Shimia isoporae: one gene and its partner. The protein of the gene in region 1 interacts with the protein of each later gene in a pairwise test. Links are inferred from orthologs where the notes say so. Each region holds a gene or a part of one and is shown in the gene's direction. Other genes may lie near its edges. The genes, in order: nusG and rho.

Region 1 (7,308 bases):
CAGAAACCAGGTGTGGTTTCTGAAGTTCAACGGTTTCACGTGCCGCACCGTATTGCCGTTTAAGACCGGCTGAAACGAACCAAGGTCCGCCCGCAGCGAGAACTGTGGGCGGACACTGTTTTTTGACTATATTCAGGCCAATTACAGGTCGTGAGATGCGTAAAGTTGATCAAAGCAAAGCGTCCCGGAACGAGTTCTGGAGTGTAGACAGCCAGCCGGAAAAACTCTCTGGCCGGGTGGCCCTTTGGCGTGCGCCAGCCGTTCTGGTGACGTTTGTCCTGATTTGCGCGGGCGGACTCATTGCTTTGCAGAACTGGGAGCCCTTGAGCCGCCTGTTTCCTTCGGGCGATTGGGTTTTTGTCCCTGTTCGGGATCACCATTCCGTCGCCATTCGCCATTTCTTGGTGTCGTTCTTTTTGGCGTTTGGCCTGTTTTGCAATGGCACCATCGAGGCCAAGGCGCGGTTGATCGTTGCCTTGCTCGGGTATTTCTTCGTGTTCTGTGCGACGCTGGACTACGCAGCTTACGGAATTTCGTTGGTGACGGGCCTTCCTCCGGATTTGAATGTGCAGGAGATCGCTGGCGGGCTGGCGGGTTTCGCGGTTTTTTCAACGCAGGTGTTCCGGCGCGGGGCAATGCCGGATTCGGTGGAAATGACCATCCAGCCGCGGCGTAAGCGTGTTGTCGCGACCCGTTTCTTCGCCGTGACGCTTCTTGCAGCGACACTGTCCTATCAGGTTACCCAGTTGGACCCGCAATTCATCACGAAGTTGCGGTCGTTCTCGCTGTTGGGCGGACTAGGGCCGGGCGTTTTCCTGTTCTTACCGAGTCTCTTTTTGATGCTCTACCTTTTGTCGTGTTGGGATCGCCGCAGGGACACTCCGGATCCACAGTTCCGGCCGCCATTGTCGATTGTGATCCCCGCACACAATGAGGAATATATCATTGCGCACACCGTTGCCGCGATTGAGGCTGCTGCGATTGAATACGGCGGTGAGGTGAATGTACTCGTTGTAAACAATAACTCATCGGACTCCACTCGCGCTGTTACCGAGGCCGCTTTTGCGAAAACACGTCATGTGAATGGACGGGTCATTGACGAGGCGAGACCGGGTAAGGCGCATGCGCTCAACCGAGGTTTTGCGGAGGTACAAACAGACTTTGTGATCCGCATTGATGCCGATACGCAAATCCACTCCGATGCACTTTGGCGGGCGTTGTCGCACTTCAGTGATCCGACGCTCGGCTGTCTTGGCGGCGTGCCCTTCACCCGTGGTCGCAGTTTCTTTGAGAGGGCGCGGCAGTCTGAAGTTTTGGTGAACCACGGCTATTATGCGATTGGCACCGACGCGATCGAGGCGCTGGTTGCCATACCCGGCATGTTCGCGGTGTACCGCTCCGAGTTTCCCAGATTGCTTGGTGGCTTTGCGTTTGGCTTGAACGGCGAAGACTCAGACATGTCGATGCGCATCGGTGAGATGGGGTATCGCGTGATGGTCGATCCGAAGGTGCGCTATGAGAGTGAGGTGCCTGCCACGCTGCATCACATGCGCGAACAACGGATGCGCTGGTTCAGGTCCGCGTTTCACATCGCCGCGCGTTGTGCCGAAGCGTCGCGCATCAATCACCGGTCTTTGCGAGGGATCGTTATTCTTCCGCTGATGCTGTTGAACACGTCATTCCGTGCCATGTCGATCGGGCTGATATTTTTTGGCATGATCGAGTTCATGGATCCGTTCTCGCCAGAGATGCGGCCGCAGCTAAGTGCTATCTTTGCTGTTGCGATAGGAGCACCGTTCCTTGTGTCGATCATGGCGACGTTGATCAACCGATCCTGGCGCGCTTTGCTTTATGTTCCGGAGTACACGCTGTTCCGGTTGTTTCGGAGCTACTACACGCTAGAGAGTTTGTTGAGCATCACAGTGACGCCCGCCAGCAGACCGGACAAAAAGCCGGTCGTGTTGGAGCCGTTGGAGAGGGTGGAAACTGCGTCGTCTGAGCGAGGCAAAGACCTCGCTGTTGCAGGGAGCTGAGCTGAGATTGACGCGGGTAATTGCCCCATTTGCGACACAAATGGCCCAGAGAATGCCCAGAAGCCCGCTAAGACTCGTCCTATTTACCTTTCATTAACCATTCCGCGAGGCTGTAAATTTTGACAGCGCAGCAGGGGGCGTTGTTCGAAAGGGACGACATGGGACAGAATTGGAGACTAGGGGATTTTGACGACACCGGTCCGTTCATGCCTGAGCGGGAAGACAGTGCTGTTTCTTCCAAGCCTAGAAAAGAAGTTCACCGGCTGATGATTGAAGCTGCGCGGCGGACTGTTGGAGCGCAGGCAAATGAACCGGCCGAGCCAAAGATTTCCCGCGTTGAAGCAGCGATGCAGCGGAATGCTCCCGAATTGGCGGGAGCACCTGCGGCAGAGTTGGCGCTCATCGAGGCTGAACGCGACGCCCTTATGGCGCGTCGGTGGCCACGCCCGCGTTTGCTGTCGTTGATTATGGTTGGCACGGTCGCTTTGGTTATGCCGGCTGTGGCGATCCGGCTTCTGATCTGGTCGCTGATCCTGTTTATTGTGGCTGCGGTTGCTGTTGGACCAGAGCGGGTCCGAGATGCCTTGCGTGGTGTGGGCCTCTGGTGCATGCGATATTGGCAGCATGAACTGCGACTGGCGCAAAAGTTCGTGTCCGGAAGATAACCTTTCTTTTCAGAGAGTTGGGCAACAAGCCCCTAGGCGATTTTGAGCATTTGCCTCAAAATCGCCACAACTGTGCCTGCTGAGCACCAAAGTCTTAAGCAAACCCTAACAGTTAGAGTTCAACTTGATTCGTACGTGGCTGTGTGAGGGCGGCGGCGTCTCAGGAAACGGCGTGCCGCGCTTACCAAGGGTGCGTCGAGATGGTGATTGGTATGAGCAACGACGATCCAACGCTTTATGACAAAGGTGATGTGCCGCAGTATGGCGCGGATATCAAAGAACCCGGCGAGCCGTTCGGCGAGGAAACCCTTGATGCGATCCGAAATCTGGTTGCAGATGACGAGGCCGTCGCGGGCGTTCCCCAAGAAGCCCTCGCTGTCGAACCCAAACCAGTAGAAGCCCGCCCCGAGCCGATCGAACACAATGTCGCGCCGGTTGGCGCAAGGGCACGTGCTGAGGCGACGTCCGCGGAATGGCACGATTGGGTTGAGGCTCCGCGAGAACGCTCCTGGCGCAAGCTCGAGATTGTCGAGGGCGGGCCGACACGAGCTTTGCGACGCTTTCTGACAACGCCCCGTATCCTGTCTGTCGCTCTCCTGAGCTCGGTGGTTTATTGGCAACCGATGTTCATTCCGATGCTGGTTCTGACATTCCTTTCCGGACTATTGCTGCTTGGGGCCCTGATCGGTCAGGACCGTATGGCGCGCATCGTCGGACGCCGCATTCAGCGGTTTATCTGGAATGACCCGGCACGGGCGCGCTTTGTGGAAAAACTCCTCCCCAATAGCATGCGTCATCTGCTCTATCGTCCCGTGACTGATGACGATGCATGGGATGGGCCGATAGACCCGTCATTTGCGGCACGTATCTCACGAATTGGTGGTTGAAGGCGTTTCAACGATCAAAGAGCGCCAAATGGCCTTGAATTTGTCAGGCCAGCCAAGTATGTCAGCCTCTGATCAAGGCAAAGAAGAAGCGTCATGGCGAAAACCAATCCGATCACCTTTATTCAGCAAGTCCGCGCGGAAGTGTCCAAAGTCGTTTGGCCGACTCGCCGCGAAGTTCTGCTGACCACGGTCATGGTCTTTATCATGGCGGCGCTGACTGCGGCGTTTTTCTCGCTTGTGGACATTCTGATCCGCGGCGGTCTGAACGGCATTCTGTCGCTCTTCGGCTAAGGCTGGTGAGGTCGCTTCGCGGCCTTTGGCTCTTGAAATCCAATGGTATCGGCGGTAGTTCACTGCCTACTTCGGGAATGTGGCGTGTGGCGAATCAAGTTGCACGCCGATTTTTTGTTCCCAAATGCCCCCGTCGGGGCGCGTATTGAAATGACACCCGGCCCAGGCCGGTAAGACGGGAAAGAACGGTCACATGGCAAAACGGTGGTATTCGGTCAGCGTACTTTCGAACTTCGAGAAGAAGGTCGCCGAGACAATCCGCACGTCGGTCGAAGAGCAAGGGCTCGAGGACCAGATTGACGAAGTGCTGGTGCCGACTGAAGAAGTGATCGAAGTGCGTCGCGGCAAGAAAGTGACCACCGAGCGCCGCTTTATGCCCGGTTACGTTCTCGTGCACATGGAAATGAGCGATCAGGGCTATCACCTGATCAATTCGATCAACCGCGTCACCGGTTTCCTTGGCCCGCAGGGCCGTCCGATGCCGATGCGTGACGCCGAGGTGCAGGGCATCCTTGGTCGCGTGCAGGAAGGCGAAGAAGCGCCGAAGCTGATGATCAGCTTCGAGGTGGGCGAGAAGGTCAAAGTCAACGACGGCCCGTTCGAAGATTTCGACGGCATGGTCGAGGAAGTGGACGAAGACAACCAGCGCCTGAAGGTGACCGTGTCGATCTTTGGCCGCGAGACCCCGGTCGAGTTGGAGTACACTCAGGTGACCAAGCAGGGTTAATGGCTTTAGGGGTCTCCCCTCAAATTCGTGAATTGATTAAGCGCTCCGATGTGTCACCATCGGGGCGTTTTTGTTTGTGCGGTTTGTTGGAGGGCGTCATGGCCACAGCCAAGGAAAATGCGATCGATCTGTATATGAAGGGTATTCGGGACGGGCACGCGGAGGAGGCCGTAAATGCCTACACCGGCGCGCGGTATACGCAACATTCGACAGGAGTGGCGGACGGCAAGGAGGGGTTTCTGGCTTTCTTTGGACCTTTCATCGAGCGCAATCCGGATCGGGACATCCGCGTGGTGCGGGCGCTGCAGGATGGGCCGAAGGTTTTCCTTCAGGCGCATCAGGTTCTGAATGGCGGGGCTGCGAGGTGGGTCACGACGGACTTCTTTGATTCAGACGACGAAGGGCTGATCGTCGAGCATTGGGACGTGATTGGCGAAGACACACCGCCCAATCCGGCGGGTCGAACCTTGGTAGATGGGCCGACGGACGTTGTTGATCTCGATAAAACGGCGGCGAACAAGGCGCTGGTGGCGGAATTTATAGACGCCTGTCTGATCGGGCGGCGGGTAGACCGGATGGGGGATTTCATCAGCGATGAGGTGTTCCATCAGCACTCATCCGGGATGGAGGACGGGCTGGCGGCCTTTGCCGCTTTCTATGGCGCGGAAGACTGTCCGTTGAGTTTTCAGGAGTGCTTCCTGATGGTGGGTGAGGGGAATTTTGTCGCCACGCTCAACCGCACACGGCTGAATGGTCAGGACATGTGTCAGGCGGATATTTTCCGAATTGAGAATGGCAAGATCGTTGAACATTGGGACAATGCAGAGCCGGTGCCGCCGCGCGAGGAATGGGCAAATTCCGGAAAATTCTGAGGGACTCCCACCTTCGTCTTCAGTCGATCACAAACTCTCTTGCAGCTTTGGCAAATATTGGTAAAAGAAAATTACCAATTTAAGGGATTTGCCAAAGCGTCAGGGGAGGGCGTGCCATGCGGCTCACGGATTGCCACAATTTTCAGGACTTTCGGAAGCTGGCCAAGAAGCGCCTGCCGGGACCGATCTTTCACTACATCGACGGGGCGGCGGATGACGAGATCACCTACCGCCGCAACACCACGAGCTTTGACGACGTGGATTTGGTGCCCAACGTCCTGAACGGGGTGGAAAACGTCGATATGTCGGTGGAGGTCATGGGCCAGAAGCTCGACATGCCGATCTATTGCGCGCCCACAGCCTTGCAGCGGTTGTTCCATCACGAAGGCGAGCGGGCGGTTGGCAAGGCGGCGACCAAATACGGAACAATGTTTGGCGTGTCCTCGCTGGCGACGGTGACGGTTGAAGAGATCGAAAAGATCGCGCCGGGGCCGAAGATGTTCCAGTTCTACTTCCACAAGGATCGTGGCTTGAACGATGCGTTGCTGGAACGTGCGCGGGCGGCGAATTTTCAGGTTATGGCGCTGACGGTGGATACCATCACGGGCGGCAACCGCGAACGGGATTTGCGCACGGGCTTTACCTCTCCGCCCAAGCTGACACCGGCTTCGGCCCTGAGTTTTGCGGCGCATCCGATGTGGGCGTGGAACTTCTTCACCAAAGAGAAATTCGACATGCCGCACCTGTCGGGGCATGTGAGCGCAGGGACCAATCTGGCCGTGTCAGTAGGAGAGTATTTCTCGACAATGCTTGACCAGTCGATGAACTGGAAGGACGCGGAGAAGCTCTGTGCCCAATGGAACGGACAGTTTGCTCTAAAAGGCATCATGAGTGTCGAAGACGCAAAGCGGGCGGTTGATATCGGTTGTACCGGTATCATGGTGTCCAACCACGGTGGGCGGCAGTTGGACGGATCGCGCGCGCCGTTTGATCAGCTGGCAGAAATCTGTGACGCCGTGGGCGACCAGATTGATGTGATCTGCGAAGGCGGCATTCAACGCGGCACACATGTGCTGAAGGCGTTGTCGGTTGGGGCGAAGGCCTGTTCCGGCGGGCGGCTTTACCTCTATGCACTCGCGGCGGCGGGGCAGGCTGGTGTCGAACGCGTGCTGGGCAATATGCGCACTGAGATTGAGCGGGACATGAAGCTGATGGGGATCACGAGTCTGGATCAGTTGAGCCGTGAGAATCTGCGCTGGCGCTGAACAATCGTAAGAAAGAAGAATTTCATGCACCCGACCAATTTAGGTCGGGTGTTGTTGTTTCTGACCTGGCGGTAGGCGTCATTTCGGCAAGATGAACGGGCCAAAAATCAGGGAGTAGTAGTATAGCATTTGCACGATAAGAACGGCGATGATGTTACCGATGAGCTGTGCCCAGCCGAGGATCGGAATCCACTTTTGCAACATTTTCTCCAGGATCTCTTCGGCAACCTCCTTGCCCAGTTTCTTGATCAGAAGTTCGCGGAACTTGTCCGAGAGCAGGAAGTCCTCAAGCAAGGTTTTCACAAGCTCCCAGAAATCGTGCTCGGCGGCGGCTCTGAGCAGGTCTTCCCAGACGTCTTTGAACTCTCCGCCGCGGAGGATTTCGAGGATGGGTACGTAAAAGTCGATCAGATCGAGGGCGCCCAAAGTCTTGAACAGGATCTCTTCGATGACCGCTTGCCAATCGGTGGTGGGCGTAGGGGCGAAGAACGCCTTCAGCATCGCCATAGGGACGAAACCATAGCGGTTTTCCATATCAAGAAGTACCTCGAACGAAGGCATCGGGGTT
Region 2 (7,359 bases), on another replicon or contig:
GATTTCCCGGGAACCCCAGAACTCCATTCAGAGATTCCCGCACAGTGGATGGGGAAAACTCCTGACGCGGGGATCAACTGAATTATCCAAGTTCATCCGCAGATTTATCCCCAGCGAAATCAAATTTGTAAATCGGCCAAGCCCTTGTTTTTATGATTTTAAATTTCTCGAAATCAAAATGTGTTCAAAACTCATCTGAACATACTCATGTGTGGATAAGTCTTGGGGAAAACCTTTAATCCACAGAAATGAAGCCCCCAACAAAATCATCATCCTTTTCTATATTTCTTTATTTATTTAGAGAGGACCGAGAGGATCACGGAGACCAAGACCATGGGATACTTTCTTGTCGATATTTACCCGTACGTGCTCTCCCTTCATATCATGGCGGTCATCTCTTGGATGGCAGGGATCTTCTATCTCCCCCGTTTGTTTGTGTATCACGCCGAGCGAGCAGAGAAGGGCGACAATCTCGACGAAACGCTGAAGATCATGGAGCACAAACTCCAGCGATATATCATGGCGCCGGCCAGTGTTGTCACATGGATGGCCGGTCTCACTCTCGTGTTTACTCCCGGAATCGTGGATTGGACCGCTATTTGGCCATACACCAAGGCGATCTGTGTTATCGCTATGACGGGCTTCGATCACTGGCTCATGCAGATGCGAAAGAAATTCGAACGAGATGAGAATACTCTGACCGGCCGTCAGTATCGGATGATGAACGAAGTGCCGACCATCCTGATGGTTGTGATCGTGTTGTCTGTTGTGGTGAAATTCTAACGAGAATTGACTCGCCTCGAGTCAGCGCTTAATTATCTCCCCAACTGGCCCGTCCGGGTCACGTGTCTTCCACATACAAAAATGACGAACCGCTCCCCCAGGGGCGGCGACAGGATATTTTCATGACACAGGAAAAGCTCGCTCTTGGCGACCTGAAGGCAAAAAGCCCCAAAGACCTTCTGGCGATGGCCGAGGAGCTCGAAATCGAAAACGCATCCACGATGCGCAAAGGCGAGATGATGTTCCAGATCCTGCGCGAACGCGCGGATGATGGCTGGGAAATCTCTGGAGAAGGTGTGCTCGAGGTACTTCAGGACGGCTTCGGTTTCCTGCGCTCACCGGAAGCAAACTATCTTCCGGGTCCTGACGACATCTATGTGAGCCCGGAAATGATCCGTCAGCACTCCCTGCGCACTGGAGACACCGTTGACGGTGTTATGACGGCCCCTGGCGACAACGAGCGCTATTTCGCGCTGACAGGCGTGTCTCAGATCAACTTTGAGGCCCCTGAGAAGGCCAAGCACAAAATCGCTTTTGACAACCTGACACCTCTCTACCCGGATGAACGTCTAAAGATGGAGATCGAAGATCCGACCATCAAGGACAAGTCCGCCCGTGTGATCGATCTCGTTGCACCAATCGGTAAAGGTCAGCGTTCCCTGATCGTTGCGCCGCCGCGGACTGGTAAAACAGTGATCCTGCAAAACATTGCGCACTCAATCGAAGCCAACCATCCAGAATGCTATTTGATCGTACTGCTCATCGATGAACGTCCTGAAGAGGTCACCGACATGCAGAGATCGGTAAAAGGCGAAGTTATTTCCTCGACCTTTGACGAACCTGCAACCCGCCACGTTGCGGTGTCCGAAATGGTCATTGAAAAAGCCAAGCGTCTTGTTGAGCATAAACGAGATGTTGTTATTCTACTCGACTCAATCACAAGACTTGGTAGGGCGTTCAACACTGTCGTGCCGTCATCGGGTAAAGTTCTGACCGGTGGTGTGGATGCAAATGCATTGCAACGACCCAAACGCTTCTTTGGTGCCGCTCGTAACATCGAAGAAGGTGGTTCCCTTACCATCATCTCGACGGCTCTGATCGATACCGGTTCGCGTATGGACGAAGTTATCTTCGAAGAATTCAAAGGTACTGGTAACTCCGAAATCGTTCTCGATCGCAAAGTGGCAGACAAACGTGTCTTCCCGGCGATTGACATTCTCAAGTCCGGCACCCGGAAAGAGGATCTTCTGGTCGACAAGGGTGATCTGGCGAAAACCTTTGTTCTACGCCGCATCCTCAACCCCATGGGTACAACCGATGCCGTCGAGTTCCTGCTTGGCAAACTCAAGCAGACCAAGACCAACTCCGAGTTCTTTGACTCGATGAACACCTAAGGGATCTGTGATGGCCTATGTGCCGGATACAATTTTCGCCTTAGCAACGGCCCCCGGTAAAGCGGGGGTCGCTGTCGTTCGAGTGTCCGGAACCCGCGCGACTTCCGCGGGCAGGGCGCTTTTGGGAGAGCTTCCCGGGCCACGCTTCGCATCCTTGAAGACACTGAAGGACGGCCAAGGCCGACGTCTTGATCAGGCTTTGGTTCTCTATTTCGAGGAGAAGGCAAGCTTCACGGGTGAAGATGTTCTCGAACTGCATTTGCATGGGTCTACAGCGGTTGTGAACGCGGTCCTACGTGAGCTTTCCGAAATGGAAGGCCTTCGTTTGGCCGAAGCAGGTGAGTTTACACGACGGGCATTGGAGAATGGTTGTCTGGACCTGGCGCAAGTTGAAGGTCTTGCTGATCTTATAGACGCAGAAACCGAAGCCCAACGACGCCAGGCCCTGCGCGTTTTGTCAGGTGATCTTGGTGACCTCGCGGGCAAATGGCGCACTGACCTGATCCGTGCCGCAGCCCTGATCGAAGCAACAATTGACTTTGCTGATGAGGACGTTCCCGTTGACGTGACGCCTGAGGTCGAAGCGCTGCTGGCAGGTGTCCGTACGGAACTGGATCGGGAAATCGCCGGAGTCGAAACAGCAGAGCGCATTCGAACAGGCTTTGAAGTTGCAATTCTAGGGGCGCCGAATGTCGGAAAGTCCACTCTTTTGAACGCCCTCGCTGGACGTGAAGCAGCAATAACTTCTGAGTATGCTGGCACCACACGAGACGTGATTGAAGTTCGTATGGAGCTGAATGGCCTGCCTGTGACGTTGCTTGACACGGCCGGCCTTCGCGAAACGGACGATCACGTTGAGGGCATCGGAATTCAGCGCGCCCGCGAAAGAGCGGAAGCCGCAGACTTGCGGGTATTTTTGAAGTCCGATGAGCAGGAACTAGACTTTGTTCCCATGCCAAATGATGTCATTCGGCTCGCCAAAGCCGATACATTGGAGAATCAGCGAGACGCTATCTCCGGAAAGACTGGTTTTGGTATTGGCGAACTTGTTGGTGAGATCACCGAAAAGCTTTCGGAGCAGGCTGGTAGGTCCGGCGTTGCGACGCGTGAACGGCATCGGATTGCTATGAAGAGGGCTTCTGAATCTCTGGATGCCGCGCGGGCCGTTCTCGCCTTGGGTCCTGATCATTATGATATTGGTGCAGAAGAGTTACGCACCGCGATTCGTGCTCTTGATTCTATTGTCGGGCACGTCGATGTAGAAAACCTGTTGGATGAGATTTTCTCGAGCTTTTGCATTGGCAAATAGCGATCGGAGAGGGGAGTGTTTCACGTGAAACATTTTGACGTCATTGTTGTTGGTGGTGGTCATGCCGGCGCTGATGCGGCTACAGCTTCAGCTCGCATGGGCGCACAGACAGCGCTTGTGACGCTGAAAAAATCTGGTATCGGCGTGATGTCTTGCAACCCTGCTATTGGCGGGCTTGGTAAAGGCCATCTCGTGCGTGAAGTAGATGCACTTGATGGTGTCATGGGGCGGATCGCGGACAAAGCGGGTATACAGTTTCGTCTTCTGAACCGAAGAAAAGGGCCTGCGGTTCAAGGGCCTCGCGCACAGTCTGACCGAAGGATCTATCGCACAGAAATGCTGTCCGAAATTGAATCGACACCTAACTTGACGATTGTCGAGGGAGAGGTCACCGATTTCAGAATGGAAGGACAAGCCGTTCGGGGAGTTGTTCTCGCTGATGGCGTCGAAATTCAGGCTCATGCGGTTGTGCTTACAACCGGCACTTTTCTCCGTGGTGTGATCCATATCGGCGATGTCTCTCATTCAGGCGGTCGGATGGGCGACAACGCATCGATTAAGTTGGCGGAACGCATCGATAGTTTCGGTCTGCCACTGGGTCGATTGAAAACCGGAACACCGCCACGATTGAATGGAAAAACCATTAAGTGGGACCTGCTCGACAGCCAACCCGGCGATGATCTGCCAGTCATGTTCTCTTTTTTGAATAAGGCGCCGACGGCCCGTCAGATTGCATGTGGTATCACTCACACAAATTCAAAAACACACGACATCATCCGGAATAATCTTGATCGATCGGCAATGTATGGTGGCCACATCGAGGGTGTTGGTCCGCGCTATTGCCCATCTATAGAAGACAAAATCGTGCGCTTTGCAGATAAGGATTCCCATCAGATCTTTTTGGAGCCTGAAGGTTTGGATGACGACACAGTGTATCCGAACGGTATCTCCACGTCATTGCCTGTGGATGTTCAGGAAGACTATGTACGCTCAATCTATGCTTTGGAGGATGTTGAAATTCTCCAACCTGGTTACGCCATCGAATATGACTATGTTGACCCGCGTGCATTGGATGCCGCACTAGGCGTCAAAGGTGTAGAAGGTCTTTATCTTGCAGGCCAGATCAACGGCACCACTGGATATGAGGAAGCCGCTGCTCAAGGTTTGGTCGCTGGGCTAAATGCGGCTTTGTCCGCGCAGGGCAGGGATCCTCATTACTTTAGCCGATCTGACAGCTATATCGGGGTGATGGTTGACGACCTGATTACCCGGGGCGTGACGGAGCCCTACCGTATGTTCACCAGTCGGGCTGAATTTCGCTTGTCTCTACGTGCTGACAACGCTGACCAAAGACTGACACCAATCGGTGAAACCCTGGGTTTGATCGGTGAAGACCGACGTCGGATTTTTGGAGCGAAGTTGGAGAAGTTGGTTTCTGGGCGCGCGCTCCTCGAAAAGGAGGCGCTTACTCCACGAGAAATCAATGCGGCGGGCATTGCGGTCAACCAGGATGGTAATCGCCGAACGGCCTTTCAGGTCCTCGCCTTTCCCGAAGTTGGTTTTGACGATCTCTTGCCAATCGACCCTGCCTTCGAGGACGTTGACCTGGAGACTCGCGGGCAACTGGAAAAAGACGCACTTTATGCCAACTATATCGAGCGCCAGAAGCGAGATGTTGAGGCGATGAAGCGTGACGAAAGCCAATTGATCCCATCGGACTTCGATTTTGATGGAATCGAGGGGCTATCCAACGAACTCAAAAGCAAATTGAACAACGCCCGTCCTGCAAACCTTGGGCAGGCAGGTCGACTCGACGGAATGACGCCCGCTGCCTTGACGCTCTTGTTGGCTAAATTGCGTCAGGCCAAACGGGAAAAGTCGGCTTGATGGCAATTCCCGACCGAATTCTGGCTGACCTCAATGTTTCACGTGAAACATCTGAACGACTCAAACAGCTTGCCGACATGCTGATTAAGTGGAATCCGCGCATCAACCTGGTGTCCAAATCCACAATTGCGGATCTTTGGACCCGCCACATTTTGGATTCGGCCCAAGTACTGAAAATTGCTCCACCCACAACATCACACTGGGTGGACATTGGAAGTGGCGGTGGTTTTCCAGGTCTTGTTATTGCGCTCATGTGCGCCGAGCCCGAGGCGCCCCAAAAAGTGACGCTGATCGAGTCAGATCAGAGAAAATGCGCCTTTCTGCGGTCCGTGTTGCGTGAAACTGGAGTTCCAGCCACTGTAATCAGCCAAAGAATTGAGCAAACTGAGCCGCAGAAAGCATCTGTTCTGAGCGCTCGCGCACTGGCCGATCTGAATATGCTTTTTGGCTTTGCCGAACGCCACCTTTCCACCGGAGGACTGGCGCTGTTTCCCAAAGGTGCCACTTGGGAAAAAGAAATCGCCGATGCAAAGGAATCGTGGTCTTTTCAAGTGGATGCCATTCAAAGTATCACGGAACCCCAGGCAGTAATTTTGAAGGTCGGAGAACTCAATCGTGTCTGATCCGTCGCGGCCCAAAGGCCCCAAAATCATCGCGGTCGCAAATCAAAAAGGCGGTGTTGGCAAAACAACGACGGCCATAAACCTCGCTTCCGCACTCACGGAAGAAGGCTGTAAAGTTTTACTGGTCGATTTGGATCCTCAAGGCAACGCTTCGACGGGCCTGGGAGTGGATATTGAGGACCGGGAATACACCACCTATGATCTTATTCTGGGGGAAGTAGAGCTCGGCGATGTCATTCAGACATCTGACGTTCCTGGAATGTCTATCGTGCCAGCAACTGTAGATCTCAGCTCCGCTGACATTGAGCTCATGTCCAACGAAAAGCGCAGCTTTCTTTTGCACGATGCTCTGCGTCAAACGCCAATGGACCGGTATGAATTTGACTACATCCTCATTGATTGCCCGCCGTCGCTGAATTTGCTGACAGTGAACGCTATGATTGCGTCCGACTCTGTTCTTATCCCGCTCCAAAGCGAGTTCTTCGCTCTCGAGGGTTTGTCTCAGCTTATGTTCACGGTCAGGGAGGTGCGACAAACGGCCAACGAGGCCTTGCGTATTGAAGGCGTGGTTTTGACAATGTTTGATGCGCGCAACAACCTGTCCCAGCAAGTTGAGCAAGATGCGCGCGATAACCTCGGAGACCTGGTTTTCGAAACAAAAATCCCGCGAAATGTGCGCGTTTCAGAGGCGCCCTCTTTTGCACAGCCTGTGACGGAGTATGATCCAGCTTCCAAGGGGGCGGAGGCTTACCGCCTTCTTGCCAAGGAACTCTTGGCCAAACACAACAAAATAGCGGCGTAATTGGGGGAGCACCAAATGGCTGAAAAGAGAAAGACGCGTGGTTTGGGCCGAGGGCTGAGCGCTCTGATGGCAGATGTGACCGAAGATAACTCCCGCCAGCAGACCGAGGAACCTTCTCGGCGACCCGATATGGTCGTTCCGATTGAACAGATTGTGCCAAATCCGGATCAGCCGCGAAGAGATTTTACGCCTGATCAACTGGAAGAATTGGCAAACTCAATCCGGGAAAAGGGCGTTATTCAGCCCCTGATCGTGCGTAAGAAAGGCTCTGACAAATTTGAAATTGTCGCAGGTGAACGCCGGTGGCGGGCGTCTCAGATGGCGCAGCTGCATGAGCTGCCAATCGTTGTGCGGGAGTATGACGACACGGAAGTGCTCGAAATTGCTATTATTGAAAACATTCAACGAGCTGATCTGAACCCGGTTGAAGAGGCGATGGGGTATCGTCAGCTGATGGAGAAATTCGGCCACACTCAAGAAAAGCTTTCCGAAGCGCTTGGCAAGAGCCGCAGTCACATAGCCAACTTGATGCGACTTTTAAATCTACCGGATGATGTGCTT

The links.
Region 2: the proteins of nusG (region 1) and rho interact in binary tests that used the Escherichia coli proteins (3 or more experiments, as listed by UniProt). The link is inferred for Shimia isoporae from one-to-one orthologs.

The regions. Positions count from the first base shown.
Region 1 is NZ_SMGR01000003.1:30,839-38,146, reverse strand. Bases 3,093-5,836 are described here. They hold nusG (transcription termination/antitermination protein NusG), read left to right. Parts: upstream 3,093-4,069; coding sequence 4,070-4,603; downstream 4,604-5,836. Other genes in these bases: BXY66_RS14485 (alpha-hydroxy acid oxidase), read left to right, coding at 5,592-5,836; BXY66_RS14490 (nuclear transport factor 2 family protein), read left to right, coding at 4,702-5,475; secE (preprotein translocase subunit SecE), read left to right, coding at 3,679-3,876; BXY66_RS14505 (hypothetical protein), read left to right, coding at 3,093-3,585. Also shown: BXY66_RS14520 (NAD-dependent epimerase/dehydratase family protein), read left to right, coding at 1-63; BXY66_RS14515 (glycosyltransferase family 2 protein), read left to right, coding at 156-2,033; BXY66_RS14510 (hypothetical protein), read left to right, coding at 2,192-2,698; more of BXY66_RS14505, read left to right, coding at 2,911-3,092; more of BXY66_RS14485, read left to right, coding at 5,837-6,740; BXY66_RS14480 (hypothetical protein), read right to left, coding at 6,819-7,308. UniProt on the Escherichia coli protein: Part of the processive rRNA transcription and antitermination complex (rrnTAC). The complex forms an RNA-chaperone ring around the RNA exit tunnel of RNA polymerase (RNAP).
Region 2 is NZ_SMGR01000004.1:71,812-79,170, forward strand. What follows is about bases 247-3,041. They hold rho (transcription termination factor Rho), read left to right. Parts: upstream 247-905; coding sequence 906-2,177; downstream 2,178-3,041. Other genes in these bases: BXY66_RS17225 (CopD family protein), read left to right, coding at 334-783; mnmE (tRNA uridine-5-carboxymethylaminomethyl(34) synthesis GTPase MnmE), read left to right, coding at 2,188-3,041. Outside these bases: more of mnmE, read left to right, coding at 3,042-3,486; tRNA uridine-5-carboxymethylaminomethyl(34) synthesis enzyme MnmG, read left to right, coding at 3,511-5,373; 16S rRNA (guanine(527)-N(7))-methyltransferase RsmG, read left to right, coding at 5,373-5,996; BXY66_RS17250 (ParA family protein), read left to right, coding at 5,989-6,798; BXY66_RS17255 (ParB/RepB/Spo0J family partition protein), read left to right, coding at 6,814-7,359. UniProt on the Escherichia coli protein: Facilitates transcription termination by a mechanism that involves Rho binding to the nascent RNA, activation of Rho's RNA-dependent ATPase activity, and release of the mRNA from the DNA template.